Regions from separate parts of the Rhizobium lentis genome, predicted to be linked through region 3. Evidence: riboswitches for the same ligand, from Rfam matches in the RefSeq annotation. Region 3 holds a riboswitch; each other region holds the start of a gene.
The links. A riboswitch is a leader RNA that binds a small molecule or an ion and turns the genes downstream of it on or off. The one in region 3 is predicted to bind thiamine pyrophosphate.
Positions count from the first base shown of each region.

Region 1: another riboswitch for thiamine pyrophosphate. It lies ahead of thiM (hydroxyethylthiazole kinase); the one in region 3 lies ahead of J0663_RS07285 (ABC transporter permease).
Region 2: another riboswitch for thiamine pyrophosphate. It lies ahead of thiC (phosphomethylpyrimidine synthase ThiC); the one in region 3 lies ahead of J0663_RS07285 (ABC transporter permease).

Region 1 is NZ_CP071456.1:203,293-208,966, reverse strand. Features, by position in the region: gene J0663_RS27325 (ABC transporter substrate-binding protein) at 1-256, opposite strand, end outside; gene J0663_RS27320 (glycoside hydrolase family 3 N-terminal domain-containing protein) at 299-1,321, opposite strand; gene J0663_RS27315 (GNAT family N-acetyltransferase) at 1,346-1,825, opposite strand; gene thiD (bifunctional hydroxymethylpyrimidine kinase/phosphomethylpyrimidine kinase) at 2,041-2,847, opposite strand; gene thiE (thiamine phosphate synthase) at 2,844-3,479, opposite strand; gene thiM (hydroxyethylthiazole kinase) at 3,476-4,279, opposite strand; TPP riboswitch at 4,320-4,416, opposite strand; gene J0663_RS27295 (DUF1349 domain-containing protein) at 4,545-5,129, opposite strand; gene J0663_RS27290 (ABC transporter substrate-binding protein) at 5,351-5,674, shown strand, end outside.
Region 2 is NZ_CP071455.1:14,584-20,257, forward strand. Features, by position in the region: gene thiC (phosphomethylpyrimidine synthase ThiC) at 1-1,441, opposite strand, end outside; TPP riboswitch at 1,533-1,664, opposite strand; gene J0663_RS22240 (acetamidase/formamidase family protein) at 1,941-2,855, shown strand; gene J0663_RS22245 (proline iminopeptidase-family hydrolase) at 2,871-3,773, opposite strand; gene J0663_RS22250 (helix-turn-helix transcriptional regulator) at 3,836-4,630, opposite strand; gene J0663_RS22255 (proline iminopeptidase-family hydrolase) at 4,758-5,648, shown strand.
Region 3 is NZ_CP071454.1:1,515,389-1,521,062, forward strand. Features, by position in the region: gene J0663_RS07260 (formate dehydrogenase subunit gamma) at 1-266, opposite strand, end outside; gene J0663_RS07265 (LysR family transcriptional regulator) at 401-1,294, opposite strand; gene J0663_RS07270 (ArsR/SmtB family transcription factor) at 1,373-1,714, opposite strand; gene J0663_RS07275 (SDR family NAD(P)-dependent oxidoreductase) at 1,818-2,588, opposite strand; gene soxR (redox-sensitive transcriptional activator SoxR) at 2,713-3,183, opposite strand; TPP riboswitch at 3,508-3,621, shown strand; gene J0663_RS07285 (ABC transporter permease) at 3,782-4,588, shown strand; partial or broken gene J0663_RS07290 (ABC transporter ATP-binding protein) at 4,585-5,396, shown strand; gene J0663_RS07295 (ABC transporter substrate-binding protein) at 5,464-5,674, shown strand, end outside.

The sequences.
Region 1 (5,674 bases), on a different replicon from region 3:
TGCTCTTCAGATCGTCGGAGAGCTTGAAGCTTTCGGCCAGGCGATAGACCGGCTTGTTGCTGTCGAAGCGATTGAAGATGACGAGCGGCTCGTAGATGAAGTCGAGCGTCGACTGGCGCGCCGAGGTCTGGTTGAACGGGTTGAAGTTGCGAACCCAGGTCGTCGCCGGTTCGATATTCGCCGTCAGGATCGTCTGCGCCATGGCGGATCCCGAAAGCAGCGTCAGTGCTGCGGCTGCAAGTAGATATTTTTTCATGTTCCATTCCCCTTTTTCTTATGCGTGAAAATGATCTGCCGGTCAGGCGACCGGCACGCTGGCAAACATGTCTTCGACCTCGGCATGGGCGGCGCGGACGTCGATCTTGAGATTGCCGAGCCGGGCCTTGCCGGCGGCGATACGCTTCAGCGCGGCGTCCGTCAGCGGGCGGGCGGCCTTGGCGGCGGCTTCGCTTTCGCTGACGTCGCCGTGGCTGTGGAGGGCGATGTCGAAGCCCGCGTCGAGCACTTGGGCGACCCGCTCCGGCAGCGTGCCGGCAAGCGACTCCATGAAGATGCAGTCGGAGATCAGCACGCCCTCGTAACCCATCTCCTTGCGGATCACCTCGTGCATGACAGGCGAGACGGAGGCCGGCAGCTCGGCGTCGTAGGCGGAGTAAACAACGTGGGCGACCATCGCCCAGGGCGTATCCTTCAGTGCTAGGAAAGGCTTGAAATCGGTGGCGGCGAGCGTCTCACGGCTGGCATCGACGACCGGTCGTTCCTTGTGGGAATCGAGCGTGGCGCGGCCATGGCCGGGAATATGCTTCATGACGGGCATGTTGCCGGTCTCGAGCAGGCCGTCGACCACCTCCCGGCCGAGGGCAGCGATGACATCGGGATCGGGGCCGAAGGAGCGGGCGCCGATGACCGCGCTCGTCGTCTCGAAGACGAGATCGAGAACGGGCGAGCAGCCGCTGGAAAGGCCGAGTTCCGTCATCATCGCGCCCATGGCCTGGGAGGAAAGGCGCAGTGCTTTTTTCCCGAGATCGAAATCGCGGCGGGCAAGCTCGGCGAATTGGCCGAAGCTGCGGAAGAGCGGCCAGGGGCCGGCATCGAGATGCTGAACGCGGCCGCCCTCCTGGTCGGTGAAAACAGGCGCATCCTCTCGGCCGACGGCTTCGCGGAAGCGGTCGATCAGCCGCTTCGTCTGCTCCGGCTCACGCTGGTTACGCCGGCCGACGAAGAGGCCGAGCGGGTTGGTGTCGCGAAAGAGCGCGAATTCGTCATCCGAAATGACAGGGTTTGGGAGGCCGACGAATAGGGCGAGCGGGGTCGAGGACAATTCTGTAACTCCGGTATCAGAGGGTCATTTCGGCGCGCTTCTCAGCATGCCTTGGTAAATGCCCTTGTCGGGGGCAGGGATGGCGATCGCGCCTGCGGTGCTCGCGTAGAAATCGACGGGGCCGGCATCGCCGATGAAGGCATAGGCATGGCCGAGCGCCTTCATGGTCTGGAGGCAGGCGGAAAAGAGGGCGAGGCCGAGGCCCCTGCCGCGTGCTTCCGGATCGACGCCGGTCGGACCGAAGAAGCCGCGGGCCGTTGTGTCGTAGCAGGCAAAACCGAGCAGTTCGCCGCCTTCGACAGCGATCAGGCAGGCAACGGGCTGGCGGGAGAAGGCGACAGAAACTTCACTCGCCCAGTTTTCGCTGAACCGTTCGCGAATCCAGGCGACGACGAGATGCAGTTCCGGAGGGAGAGCCGGACGGATGGAGGCGCCGACGACGTCGGCCCGCTCTTTCAGTTCCGCGAGCCTGTTTGAATATAAGCTCACAAGCAGGTCTGGCATCCCTGTCTATCTCCAAATGTTCCCTTATTGCGGAATATATCCCCTTTTAATGTCATAGACTTCGCCATCTCAGAGGGCTTGTCAACAGGGATTTTCAGATGCGGCGCGGCGCCTGCCGTTCTCGTGCAGCTTCGACTTGGGGTATTGGTCCAATGCAAAACGGCCCGGGAGAACCGGGCCGTTTTTCATTGGCATCTATTCGCCGATGCCAGCGCCTATTGGGACTCTTTCCAAAGCGCGTGGAAATGCTGAACCGGACCGTGGCCGGAGCCGACGCTGAGCTTTCCGGCGCTTGCGACCGCGCCGGCGAGATAGTCCTTGGCGATCGAGACTGCCTCATCGGTCGAGGCGCCCTTGGCAAGTTCGGCCGCCAGCGCGCTGGACAGCGTGCAGCCGGTGCCGTGGGTGTTCTTGGTCGGCACGCGTCGGGCTTCGAACCAGTAGAGGCCGTCGGCGGTGGCAAGCACGTCGGGGCTCTCGTCGCCGTCGAGATGTCCGCCCTTGACCAGCACGGCAGCCGGCCCGAGGGCGCGCAGCCGCTCGGCCTGGGCGGCCATCTCCGCGCGGTTTGTTGCGACTGGAAAACGCAGCAGGGCGGCGGCTTCCGGCAGGTTCGGGGTCAGAAGCGTCGCGAGCGGCAGCAGCCGCCGGGTCAGCACGTCGACCGCCTCGGGCGCGAGCAGGGCGGCGCCGCCCTTGGCGATCATCACCGGATCGAGAACGATGATGCCGCGCCGATCGCCAAGCGCTGCGGCAACAGCCTCGGCGATGCCGGCATTGGCGATCATGCCGATCTTGACGGCATCGACGCGCACATCGGCAAAGACGGCATTGATCTGGTCGGCGACGAATTGCGGCGGCACCAGATGCACGCCGGTCACACCTTGCGTGTTCTGCGCCGTCAGCGCCGTCAGCACCGCCATGCCATAGACGCCGCGGGCGGAAAAGGCCTTGAGGTCGGCCTGGATGCCGGCGCCGCCCGAGGGGTCGGAGCCGGCGATGGAGAGGACGTTGCGGATCATGGACGCACCTTTCGGATTTCTGCGGCGATGCGGCGCGTGGCCGCCTCGGGGTCTGGCGTGCCCGCGATGGCGGAGACGACGGCAAGCCCCCTGGCGCCTGCTGCAAATACCTCGGCCACATGGTCCGCCTTGAGACCGCCGATAGCGACCGACGGCACCGGCGAGGCCTTCACCAGCCTTGCAAGACCGTCAAAGCCGATCGGCTGCTTGTGGTCGGCCTTGGTCGGTGTCGCAAACACCGGTCCGACGCCGGTGTAATCGACGAGATCAGGGTCGACGGCGGCCGCAAGCGGCGCTGTTTCCACCGAGAGGCCGAGGATCATCTCGGGTCCGATCATCCCTCGCGCGGTGCGCGCATCCATGTCCTCCTGGCCTATATGCAGGCCATCGGCGCCGATGGCGATGGCCGCCTCGGCATCGTCGTTGACGATGAGGAGCGCGCCGGTGCCATCGAGCGCCGCTCTCAAGGCGCGGCCCGTCTCGATCATACGGGCTGTGCCGGCCTGTTTGTCACGCAATTGCACCATCGTCGCGCCGCCGGCAACGGCAAGGCGTGCGGTCTCGACCATGCCGATCCCGGCGCAGAGATCAGGGTCGAGAACGAGATAGAGCGAGAGGTCGAACGCCTTCATGCGGCCGATATCCTTGCCCTGGCGTCGAGCGTTTCGGCGTCGAGCGCCGACAGCGCATCGAGGAAACGCCAGGAAAAGGAGCCGGGGCCGGCCGCTCCGAGTGCGGCATCCTCCCCGGCGACCGCGAAGGTCGCAAGCGCGGCGACTGTCGCCCCGAACATATCCTCCGGCACTGTGGCGGCGAAGGCACCGACGAGGCAGGTGAGCGAGCAGCCAAGCGCCGTGACCCGCGGCATCAGGACCGATCCGCCATGGACGCGGACGGCCCTTTGGCCATCGGTAACGAAATCGACCGCACCGGTGACGGCGACGATCGCCTGCTGCCGCTCGGCGAGCCGCCGCGCCGACTCCTCCGCCTCATCGACCGGATCGCGGCTGTCGACGCCTTGGCCGCGGCTTTCTCCGCCAGCAAGTGCGATGATTTCGGAAGCGTTGCCGCGGATGATCGTCGGCTTGAGCGCCAGCAGATCGGCGACCGCATTGCGGCGGAAGGCCGTGGCATAGTGGGCGACCGGATCAAGGACCCAGGGCTTTCCGGCGGATGCCGCGGCCTTCGCCGCCGCCTGCATGCCGTCGAGCCATTGCGTCGACAGCGTGCCGATATTGACGGTCAGCGCGCTTGCGATGCCGGCGAATTCGCCGGCTTCTTCTGCGGCGTGCACCATGGCGGGCGAAGCGCCGGATGCCAGCAGCACGTTGGCCGCGATGTTCATGGCAACATAATTGGTGATGCACTGAACGAGCGGCGGCTTTTCGCGCATCGCCTTCAGCATGGCGCCCGGTGTAGTTCTGTTCTGCATGGTGCCCCTTTCGGGCGGGGCAGGCGCGGGGCCCCTGAGCGCGGTGCCCCGAGCGACTCCCTCCGCCGGCATTATCCGGTTCAGGTTCGAAGGGTTCTTCTCAGCCCGTCTGTCGACGAACGCCCCTGTCTCTCATCCTGTTTCTTTTCGCAGAGATGGGCGCGGCTGTCACTCCGAAAGTGAGTATTCCGGTATTTCGGAGCGGCTGCCCTTGGGCGTGGACATTGCTGGAGGCCTTCCCAGCGCAATCCTGAAGGCATTTTGCCTAACTCAAATCATGCAGCCCCGTCGTAATCGCCGGCCCAACCGAAAACTCCGAAAACCGCACCCTCAACCCACTCCGCTCCGGCGTACAGGCTGTCGGCCCCACCTCATAGCGATCGGCAGCCGGGAAGGGCGCTAACCGCAGTAGCGGCCAATGGCTGCCGTCGCGGGAGGCCTGGATGCGCATTGCGCCGTTTGCCACCGTCACGCGGATGCGGAAATCCTCCAATTCCTTGAAGGGCTGCGACACTGACCAGTCGGATCTGCCGTCGGTGACGACGGTGCTGAGGAAGGGTTCGCCGTCGGTGAATTCGACGCCTGTCTTCACCCAGCGTTTTTCGTCAATGCGCACCATCAGGCCGGCCTGGTCGTAGAGGGTGCGGAATTCGCCCTGGATGCGGATCTGCGCGGTGAAGCTCTCGCCGGTGGGAAAGGCGAGGAAGTGGCCGCTGTCGCGGGTGAAGCCGTAATAGGTTTCGCGCCAAAAATCGGTCTTCTCGCCTGTTGTCATCGTCAGGCCGGTGTCGTCGGCGTGCCAGCTGGCCGGCTCGTTCAGCCATTTTCCCTGGTTGAAGTCGATATTCATTTCATTCTCCCTTTCCTGAAGTCCTGGGCGCTGCCCCTTCATTACGTCTCCATGATGCCCAATCCCGCGCGGGTGGCCGGCCGCGGCCGGTGATCTCGCGCCCTGTCCGGTGTGGTTCGATAACATAATCCGCGGCCTCAGCTTGACACGATAATTCCATCTCCTATTCTGTTACAAAAAGATGAATTGCATAATTGTGGAACTCAGCTGGGAGCCTTATCATGAAAACATTGGTCGCATTCCTTCTCGGCACTGCCCTTGTCGCCCTGCCTTCGACGCTGCTTGCCCAGGAAAAGGGCGGTGTCATCAATGTCGCGACGATCGGCGAGCCGCCGACGCTCGATCCGATGTCGTCGACGGCCGATCTCGTCGGCATCGTCACGCAGCATATTTTCGAAACGCTCTATACTTTCGACAAGAGCTGGAATGTCACGCCGCTGCTGGCCGAGAGCCTGCCTGAGATCAGCGCCGACGGCAAAACCTATACGATCAAGCTCAGGACCGGCATCAAGTTCCACGACAATACAGAGATGACGTCGGAGGAT
Region 2 (5,674 bases), on a different replicon from region 3:
GCCCCAGATGCTCCTTCGGCGTGACGTAGCAGAGCATGGCCGTGCCGAACCAGCCGATCATCGCGGCTCCGATGCCGGAGGTGATGTGGTCATAGCCCGGCGCGATGTCGGTCGTCAGCGGTCCGAGCGTATAGAAGGGAGCTTCGCCGCAGACCTTGAGCTGCTTGTCCATATTCTCTTTGATCTTGTGCATCGGCACGTGGCCGGGGCCTTCGATCATCACCTGGCAATCCCCGGCCCAGGCGATCTTGGTCAGTTCGCCGAGGGTTTCGAGCTCGGCAAACTGCGCTGCGTCATTGGCATCGGCGATCGAGCCGGGGCGAAGACCGTCCCCGAGCGAGAAGGAGACGTCGTAAGCGCGGCAGATCTCGCAGATTTCCTCGAAGTGCTCGTAAAGGAAGCTTTCCTTGTGGTGATGCAGGCACCACTTGGCCATGATCGAGCCACCGCGTGAGACGATGCCGGTGACACGATTGACGGTGAGCGGGATATAGGCAAGCCGCACGCCCGCATGAATGGTGAAATAATCGACCCCCTGCTCAGCCTGTTCGATCAGCGTATCGCGGTAGACTTCCCATGTCAGGTCCTCGGCAATACCGTTCACCTTTTCAAGCGCCTGGTAGAGCGGCACCGTTCCGATCGGAACCGGCGAATTGCGAATGATCCATTCCCGGATATTGTGAATGTTGCGGCCGGTGGAGAGGTCCATAACCGTGTCGGCGCCCCAGCGGATCGCCCAGACCATCTTTTCCACCTCTTCCGCCATCGACGAGGTGACCGCCGAGTTGCCGATATTGGCGTTGATCTTCACCAGGAAATTCCGGCCGATGATCATCGGCTCGGACTCGGGGTGGTTGATGTTGGCCGGAATGATCGCGCGGCCCGCCGCAACTTCCCGCCGCACGAATTCGGGCGTCACGGAATCGGGAATATCAGCGCCAAAGCTCTCGCCGTCGCGCGCGAGCGCCTCCTTTGCGGCCTGCCGGCCAAGGTTTTCGCGGATCGCGATGAACTCCATTTCCGGCGTGACGATGCCGGCGCGCGCATAGGCGAGCTGGGTGACGGCGCGGCCCGCTTTTGCCTTTAGCGGCGTGTTGCGGATGGGAAATTCCGGCGTCAGCCGCTCGCCTGCGGCAAAACCATTGTCCTCAGGCTTCACCATCCGGCCTTCATAGGCTTCGACGTCGCCGCGCGTCCTGATCCAGCTCTCGCGCAATCGCGGCAGCCCGGCGTCGATCGAGACTGTATGCGCCGGATCGGTATAGGGGCCGGAGGAATCATAGACCGTGACCGGTGGTTCGCCGGAGGTCGGGTGAAGGCTGATTTCGCGCATCGGCACGCGCAGATCCGGATAGAGTGCTCCGGGCTTGACGACCTTGGTCGAGGCCGGAAGCGGGCCGGTGGTGACGATCGGAGTAAGCTTGGGTGCGACAATATTCATGGGTGAGGCTCCAAGGTTTGACGTTTGGAGACCCAGTTCCAGTGTTGGAATGATGGAAAGACTCAAGCGACAAAGCGAAATCCGCCCGACAGCCGCAGCGTCCGCACCGTCCCTACGCCAGTATGAACTGGATCAGGTTCAACGGGTCACTGCGCCACAAACGGCAAAGCCGCATTGTTCAGCAGAATCTCAGCCCCTTGCCGGGACACCCCTGGTGAATACCTGCATCAAAGACCGCTGCGGCCCTGATGTCAAGAAGCCCTCTCTCCTATCGGATCCGGTCCCACGGTTTAAATATGAGTGCAGCGGAAGGGCGGTTTGGAGAAATCTCTTTTGTTTTTCATGTATATAACCAAGCAAGGCCATCCCCGCTCTCGGTTGCGGAGGCCTATGGCGGCCCGGAGCTCGGCAGGATTGGCACCCCGACGTCTCTGGTCTAGTCTCGAATTCTCCTGCGGGGCTTTCAGCCGCAGCCGGTAATTGAACGAAAGAGATTTTCATGACCACGCATCGTTTCATTCCGACGGTCTTCCATAATGTCATCGGTTCTCTACCGGCGGCGCTCCGTATTGCGAGTGGCGATACCGTGGTCACCGAGACGCTCGACGCGATCGGCTATGACAAGAACGGCATCAGGCAGGCATCTGGTCCGAACCCGATGAACGGCCCGATTTTCGTCGAGGGCGCCGAGCCCGGCGATGCGCTGAAGGTAGAGATCGTCAGCATGATCCCGACCAGGGGCACCGGTTTTACCCGAAGCATCGTTGCGGCCAATGTCATCGATCCGGAAACGGCTCGCGACCTGCCGCCGCGCGATATGGCGATCTGGGCGATCGACCGCGAAGCATTGACCGTCCGGCTGGCGGAGCCGGTCCCCGGCCTCGAAAATTTCGTCCTGCCGCTCGCGCCGATGATCGGCTGTTTCGGGGTTGCGCCGAGCCTCGGCCAAGCGATATCGACCGCGACCAGCGGCGAGTATGGCGGCAACATGGACTATCGCCTGTTCGGACCGGGAACCACGGTTTGTTTCCCCATATCGGCGCCAGGAGCCCTTTTCTTTTTGGGCGATTGCCATGCCGTACAGGGAGATGGCGAGATTGTCGGCACCGGCATCGAAACCAGTTTCGAGGTCACGGTGCGACTGACGGTCGAAAAGAGAGCTGGCCTCGTCTGGCCGCGCGGAGAAACTGCCGAAGACATCTTCACCATCGGCAATGCCCGGCCCCTCGATCAGGCGCTTCAGCATGCCACCAGTGAAATGCTGAACTGGCTGGCATCGGATTATGGGCTGGACAGGACGGCTGCAAGCCATCTGCTCGGCCAGGTAGTGCGATACGATGTCGGCAACGTCTTCGATCCGGCCTATACGATGGCTTGCCGGGTCGCCAAGAGATGGCTGGCCGGCCGATCATGACGGACCGTCCACGCTTCAGTCGTGCCGCGACAGGAAGCGGGAAACGGTCGCCATGCAAAGCTGCCTTTCCTCGACATGCGGCATATGGCTGGAATTTTCGAAGAGCACCCACTCGCAGCCGGGGACGCGATCGAGATAGGGCCTCACGACCAGGGGCGTTGCCTCGTCATATTTGCCCGAGATCAGCAACGTCGGTGCGTCGATGCGGTCGAGCCGGTCTTCGATCGTCCAATCCTTCATCGTGCCGATGACGTGGAATTCAGTCGGACCGTTCATGTTGCGATAGACGGTGTTGTCTTCGTCCATGATGGCGAAGGTGCGCGCCACTTCCGCTGGCCATGGCGTCACCCGGCAGACATGGCGATCATAGAAGACGCGAGAGGCGGCGACATAGTCCGGATCGGTGAGGCTTCCCGCCTGTTCGTGCTTCAGCAGCGTGTCCTGCACCTCTTTCGGCAGTTCCTGCCGCAGCCGATTGGCTTCCGCAACCCAGGTGTGCATGTTGGCTGGCGAGTTGGCAATGACAAGAGCCTTCAGTCCCTGCGGCCGGCGCACCGCATGTTCGGCGCCGAGCATGCCGCCCCAGGACTGACCGAGGAAGGCGTAACGTTCCTGGATGCCGAGATGGGCCAGCAGTGCGTCCAACTCCTCGAGGAAGAGACCGACCGTCCAGAAATCCGGGCCCTTCTCAGGAAGGCGGGTGGAATTGCCGTTGCCGAGCTGGTCGTAGTGGATGACGGGGCGGCCGTCGAGGGCGGCGATATCCTTGAAGGAATCGACGTAGTCATGCGTGCAGCCCGGCCCTCCATGGGCGACGACGAGCGGCAGCTTGTCACTCTGGAGAGAACCGGTGATGCGGTACCAGGTGCGGTAGTCGCGAAAGGGCAGATAGGCTTCACTTGTTGCGACTTCGGCCACCGGCGTCTCCATTCCTCGGAAGTTTGGAAACCATAACGTGGCGTCAGCGGCGAAGGCAGCTATCACAAGTTATAGGGTGGCAATGACCGGCCACGCTCGTCGAGCAGTCGGTAATGGGTCGCGCGCACGACGGCCTGCGTACGGTTGCGGGCGCCGAGTTTCTTGGCGGCGGCGTTGAGATGCATGACCACGGTCGGCACGGAGCGGCCGATGATCCGCGAGATTTCCTTGGCGGAGTAGCCTTCGGCGGAATGGCGAAGGCACTCGCGTTCCCGCTCTGTCAGGCGGATAGTGCCGACGGTGCGCGCCTTGATGTCGAAAAGCGAATAGGCCGTCTCATGAAAGACATGGGCAAGCAGGTTGAAGTCGGCGATATAACGCAGCGCATGCCGTTCGAAATCGCCGTCCCCGCTGAAGCGGATGCCGGTGACCGTCGCATAGTCGCCGCCCGGCATATGGACCGGCACGGTGACGCCGGTCGACATGTCGCGTTCGCGCAGATAGCGCGTCACCGGCGCGGTGTCGTCGCTCATGAAGCGGTTGATCAGCGTGTCGGCATTCGTGTCGTAATTCCAGAAGAACGGTGCAGTACTGCGCAACGCCACCTGCTGGACCGGGTCGATGCGAAAATAGCCGCGGTTAAACCAATAGTCGTGCATGTCGTCGGAGATGTTCCGGAGCTTCAGCAACGACGGGAACATGATCGCGCCATCGAGATCGTAGGGCACCGGCGTATAATCGTAGATCAGCGCCTCGAAGCCCAACTGCTTCATCGCCTCGAAGGCCTGGTCAATCCGCCCGTCCAGCGTTTCATGTGCCGTAAACTGCCGTCTGATCATTCCGATGTCGTCAAGCATAAGCAGTTCCCCGGTTCGGTGTGCGCCCTACCCTATCACTTCTTATAGCTGGCATAGAACGCGATTTCCGGTAAAAAATTAACCATGCCCAAATATTGAGCAAGGGAAATTTCTGCTGGAGCAATCAATGTGGCGTGAAATGCAGCCGGACGCGCGATTTGAGATCGATGTGGATGGCTATCGCGTCGTCGCCTATAGCTTTGGGTCCGGCGACGAGACGGTGTTCTGCCTGAATGGCGGTCCCGGCCTGCCTTGTGATTACTTGCGCGAGGCGCACTCCTGCCTGATCGACAAAGGCTACCGCGTCGTCGCCTTCGACCAGCTCGGCACCGGCGCGTCCGACCGGCCGGACGATCTCTCGCTCTGGACGATCGGCCGCTACGTCGAAGAGACCGAAACCGTGCGCAAGAAGCTGGGCCTCGGCAAGGTCCATATGCTCGGCCATTCCTGGGGAGGGTGGCTGGCGATAGACTATGCTCTGACCTATCCCGAAAACCTCAAGACGCTGATCCTCGAAGATACCGTCGCCGACATGCCGCATCTGGTCTCGGAGCTGGAACGGCTGCGCGCAGCACTCGGTCCGGAAACAGTGTCGATGATGCAGAAGCATGAGGCGCAGGGAACCTACGATCATCCGGAATACCTCGCTGCGGTCACCATCCTCAACTACCGCCATGTCTGCCGGCTGGCGGAATGGCCGGCGCCGGTGCGCCGTTCGCTCGACGACTGGAATATGGCGCCCTATGCGACGATGCAGGGCCCGAACGAATTTCTCTACATCGGCAACCTCAAGGACTGGAACCGCATCCCGGACCTGCCGCGGCTGACGCTGCCCGTGCTGATCACGACGGGAGAGCATGACGAGCTGACGCCGGCCTGCGCGCTCAGGATGAAGCTCGCGCTGCCGAATGCCGAGCTCCGGGTATTTGCCAATGCCAGTCACATGCCTTTCTATGAGAACCCGCAGGATTATTACCCGGCGCTTCTCGATTTCCTCGCTCGGCAGAAGGCGGCGTGATGCAAGGGGAAGCGGCTCAAACCGGA
Region 3 (5,674 bases):
CAAGCCTCGGCGCGACACAGCTTCAGCACATGCCGGCCGGCGGGATGGTCGCGATAGTCGTGATAGAATGTCATCACCCCGTGCACTTCGGCGCGTGAGAGGTTCAGCTCCTCCGCGATCACAGGCACAGCTTCCTGCGGCACATAACCGAATTCTCGTTGAACCTCGTGCAGAATGGGAAGCAGCGGCCCCTCAAGGAAGCGAAGGTCCGCGACGATGGTACGCGTACGCGCTGCGATATCGCCTCCGGCGATATGAATGGTCATCAGGCAGCCCTCCCAGTGGCTTGCTCTTTCGGGATGGCCGACCTCCCCCAGCCGAGTGCCATCACCGAGACAGCATCTCAGGGAAGCCAATGACGATCAATAAAGCTGTCTTGTGGATTAATAGGTTTTTCCTATCAGAGTTCCTCATCCTGCACGAGCACTCTCGCTTCGTGCAACAAGGCCGATACGAGCGGGGTGAAGGGCTCGCGATAGGGTGCGACGAGGCCGACCAGATGGTGGGCCTCCGGCTCGACAATTGGAATCATCCGGATTTCAACCGGAAAACCAAAGGATTTGGCGACATTCCGCGGCATGATGCTCGCCCAGCGTCCGGTCCTGACATGTGAGAACAGCACGATCATCGAATTGGATTCGAGAGTCGGATGGACAGTGGCGCCTGCTTCCGTCAGGTGCCGATTGATGATGCGCCGGTTTTGCATATCGGCAGTCAATAGACAAAGCCGAAGATCGCCGACCTCCCGCCAGGTCACTTTGTCGCGATCGGACAGCGGGCTCCCTGCGGCCGTGATGAGGTTATAACGCTCGGCATAAAGGGGCACGGTCGTCACGCGGCCAAGCGGTTCGTTTTCGAGATAGGTGATGCCGGCGTCGATTTCGAGATTTTCGAGCATGCTGAGCACCTGCAGCGAGTTTCGCGAGACGATCGAGAAGGTCACTCCCGGATGTCGTTCCTGAAAGGGCGTGGTGATGCGCGAAAGCATGGCGAGCGCGGTCGGAATGGCGGCGAGGCGAATGTGGCCGGAAAGACCGCGACGCGCTGCGCGCATCTCCTCGCGCATGGTGCGGGCATCGCCGACGATGCGCCGCGCCCATTCAAGCACGCGCTGCCCCTCCGGCGTCAGCCCTTGAAATCGTGAGCCGCGCTGCACCAGCATTACACCAAGCTGATCTTCAAGCTGCCTGATGGCGGCCGAGAGCGTCGGTTGGGATATCCCGCATTCCTCCGCGGCTCGGCCGAAGTGCTTTTCGTTGGCAAGGGCGATGAAAAATTCCAGCTTGTCGATCATCCGGTCTCCCGATCCGGCGTGGAACCATCCGGATCAGCCTATCTTCGACGCAGCAACCGTGCTCCGCAAGAGCGCGTACTAATTGTTTTCAGCAGCCGGAAAAAGATCGAACAGTGATTCTAGGAAGACAGCCACGCTGGCATTGCCGATACTGTAATAGACCAGCCTGCCCTGACGGCGCGTATTGACGAGGCCTTCGAGCCTCAAACGCGCGAGCTGCTGCGAGACCATCGCCTGCTGAATGCCGAGAATGTTTTCGATTTCTCCGACCGTCCGCTCCTCGGTGGCGAGTATGCAGAGGATCAGAAGCCGGGTCTGGTGTGCCAGCGCCTTCAGCAGATCGCTCGCCTCACGGGCGCTTCCAGCGAGTTTGTGCAGTTCCTGACCGGACATTCCCGGCACGGGTTTGGGCAATGGCATTCGACATCTCGGAAGGGAAGCGAAAAGGCGGATCAGCACAATAGCATATTCGCACACGCGAATTTGCCAAAAGTGATGAAATGTCAAAAAAGGTCTAACTAAATCAGCAGATAAGCTGGCCGCCGTTGATCTCGAGGACCTGGCCGGTAATGTACCCGGAGAGGGAGGGTGCCGCCAGGAACAGATAGGCCGGAGCGCAATCCTCCGCTGTGCCCAGCCGCTGCAAGGGAATGGACTTTCTCGTCTGCTCCAGCTTCTCGCGGGAGGAATAGCGCTCATGGAAATCCGTCTCGATCGTTCCGGGCGAGACGCAATTGACGCGGATGCCATCCGGCGCAAGTTCGCGGGCAAGCGCCTTGGAATAGGTTGAAACGAAGGCTTTCGAGGCAGAATAAATCGAAGAACCGGGACTGCCGCCGGTGAGCGCGGAAATTGAAACGGTGTTGACGATGGCAGCGCCTTGCGCGGCTTTCAATGCCGGCAGCAACGCACGCGTCAGCGCCACCACCGACGTCTGGTTCAAGCGGACGATCGTTTCATAATCTGCGTCAGTCAGTGTCGCAGCCGGAAAACGGCCGAGCATGGTGCCGGCGTTGTTGACCAGCACATGCACCTTGTCGAAAAAGGCGAGCGCATTTTCAGCAAATTGCGCAGCACCGCCGACGGCGGTGAAATCGGCGTGCAACAGCAGCGCCCGCCTTTCCGATTCAGCCGTCAGCAGAAAATCCGGCAGGTCCCGTTCGGGTTTGCGACCGGTATGGACGATCACTTTCGCGCCGCAGTCCAGAAACTGCCGCGCCACTTCGAGGCCGATGCCCCGCCCGGCGCCGGTCACGACGACATTGCGATTTTCGAATAGTCTCGGATGGAACACGAAGCCGTCCTCCTCGCGGACAATGCCGCCTGTTGCGCCATTCGCCCTTAACATATGAGCGCGCCCGCCGAAAGAAAGGCAGGCATCATCTTTCCGCGAGAGGCTAGGGCTCTCCCCTGAAAGCTCATACTTCGTTTTCGGCCTCCAGCAGCCGCGCGCCCGGCCCTTCCTCGCCGAGTCGATCGAAGGGATTGCGCAAAGGGCAGCTTTCGATCGACAGGCAGCCGCAGCCGATGCAGCCGGTCAGGCGGTCTCGCAGCAGGCTGAGCTGCCTGATTCGCGCATCGAGTTCATTCTTCCAGCGCGCCGACAGCGTCTGCCAGTCGGCGACTGTCGGCGTGCGTCCCTGCGGCAGGGAGGCAAATGCCGTCTGGATTTCCGAAAGCGGAATGCCGACACGTTGCGCCACCTTGATGATGCCGAGCCGGCGAAGCACATCGCGTCCGTAGCGCCGCTGGTTGCCGCGCGTGCGGATACTCGAGATCAGCCCCTTGGCCTCATAGAAATGCAGCGCCGATACGGCAAGACCACTGCGTTGCGCCACTTCTCCGACCGTCAGAAGCCTTCCGAGCGGCGTTGCAGAAACCGTATTCATTCCTATTGACCTCAACATTGGTTGAGGTTTTATAACCCCTCCTCCCTCGGCCGTGAAGCCGCGGCGCAGGCAAGAGCGACGGTGAGACCGTCGATCGATACAGGTGAAATGACGACATCGACGCTTGCCGCCATACCGATCACCCCTGCCGAATAGCCGCCTGAGAGGTGAGCGCTCGGGTTCCGTTCCCGGCAGGTACGGAACCTCGGAAAACACCCGGACAGGACCTCCGTCCGGGTGTTTTTTATCTGCGGTCCCATCCGGCCAGACGGACTGCTTTGCAATTTTGCGGTTGCGGCAGGAAGACCCGAATGATAGTTTTCGCTGCAATAACAGGGGAGCTCCGTGTCGCCGGGGCTGAGATGCGAGGTGCAAGTCTCCGGACCCTTCTAAGCTGATCTGGGTAATGCCAGCGGAGCGAGGTCCAAATGTTTTCCGGCGCGCAAGTGTCACTTTACCCCACGTCCGGCAGTTCCGCCTGCATCATTATCGCTACCGTCATGGCAATCGCCCTCAAGCGGGTGCGGCCGCGCATCGAGACCGATGCCGTCGACAAGTTGCCACGAACGGCCCGACGAAAGCCCGAAATCGAACGCCGATGACATCGCCACGACCATCGGATTCGCGTCTTGCGACGCTCCGCCTCGCCATCTATCGCGCGATGCCCGCCTTGCTCGCAGGCTTTGCCTTTCTCGCGGCATGGGAACTTTACGTCGATCTTTCCGGCATAAAACCTTCCATCCTGCCGGCACCTTCGCGCATCCTTATCCAAGGCTGGCTGAACCGAGAGGCACTGATATCAAACACTTGGCCGACGCTCGGTGCCACGCTCGGCGGTTTCGCGCTGTCACTCGCCTTCGCCTTCGTCTCTTCCATCCTGATGGACTTCATGCCCTTCATGCGCCGCGCATTGCTGCCGATCTTCATCGCCAGCCAGACCTTGCCGCTGGTGGCGATCGCACCTCTTGTCGTTCTGTGGTTCGGTTTCGGCCTCTTGCCGAAAATATTGCTGGTGGCGCTCGTCACCTTCTTCCCGCTGCTCGTCGCTCTGCTTCAGGGCTATGAGGCGACCGACCGTGACATTGCCGAGCTCTTGAACTCGATGAAAGCGAGCCGCTGGCGCATTTTCCGCCTGGCGCGGCTTCCCTCCTCGCTGCCCTATTTCTTCGCCGGCCTCAGGATCTCGATCACCTATGCCGTCGTCGGCGCAATTTTCGCCGAATATGCCGGTGCCGCGCGCGGCCTCGGCATCTATATCCTCAACGCCAAGAACAATTTCCGTCCCGATCTGGTGCTTGCCGCCGTTATCGTCAGCGCTCTGTTGACGCTCTGCCTCTTCGCGCTGACGTTGCTGATCCAGCGTTTCGTCATGCCCTGGCAGCCATCCCAGGAACGACGCCGATGACCGGTCAGATGCTTGAGCTGCGCAACATCTCGAAGTCCTTCGACGGCATGAAGGTTTTGGGCGACATTTCGCTCGCTGTCGCAAACGGCGAGTTCGTCTCGATCGTCGGCCCATCCGGTTCCGGAAAATCGACCGTTCTGAGACTGCTGACGCAGGCGCTGCGGCCCGATTCCGGCAACATGTTTTTTAATGGTGCGGCATTGGAAGAGACGCCACATTCCTTTGCCTTCATGCCGCAACGCGATGCGCTGATGCCCTGGCGCCGGATCATCGACAATGCCGCCCTCGGGCTGGAAGTGAAGGGCATGAGCCGGCGGGCCGCCCGCGCCGCTGTTGCGCCGCTCTTCGATCGGTTCGGCCTCGCCGGCTTCGAACATCACTACCCCGCCTCCCTTTCCGGCGGCATGCGCCAGCGTGCTGCGCTGCTGCGCACCGTCATCCAGAAACAGGACATGCTTCTGCTCGACGAGCCCTTCGGCGCGCTCGATGCGCTGACCCGCACGCAGATCCAGGAGTGGCTGCAAGGCATGTGGACCGAACATCGCTGGACGGCGCTGCTGATCACCCACGATGTCCGTGAGGCCGTTTTTCTCTCCGATCGGATCTACGTGCTGTCTGCCCGTCCGGCGCGCGTCATCCGCGAATTCCGCGTTCCCCTGCCCCGCCCGAGAAGCATCGCCGACCTCGGCTCGCCGGCGGCCCAGGCGATAGAGACCGAAATCCTGCAAACCCTGCTTCATCCGCTAGAACAGGATGATTTTAGGCCGTCGGCCTAAAATCTGAATCCTGTTCTGATTTAAAGAGTTAGAGCCTGATGTCGTCCGAAAACCGCTCACAATTTTCGGCATCATCTCTAGAGACCTGAGGAGGTCACCATGCTGCTGCTCACCCGTCGACAGACGATTCTCGCCGCTATCGCAACAAGCCTCGCCGGCCGCGCCGCCTTTGCTCAATCGGCGCCGGCAAAGGTTCGCATCGCGCTCGACTGGACGCCCAACACGAACCATATCGGCATTTACGTCGCCAAGGAGAAGGGCTTTTATGCGGCCGCCGGCCTCGATGTCGAGATTCTACCCTTTACCGACA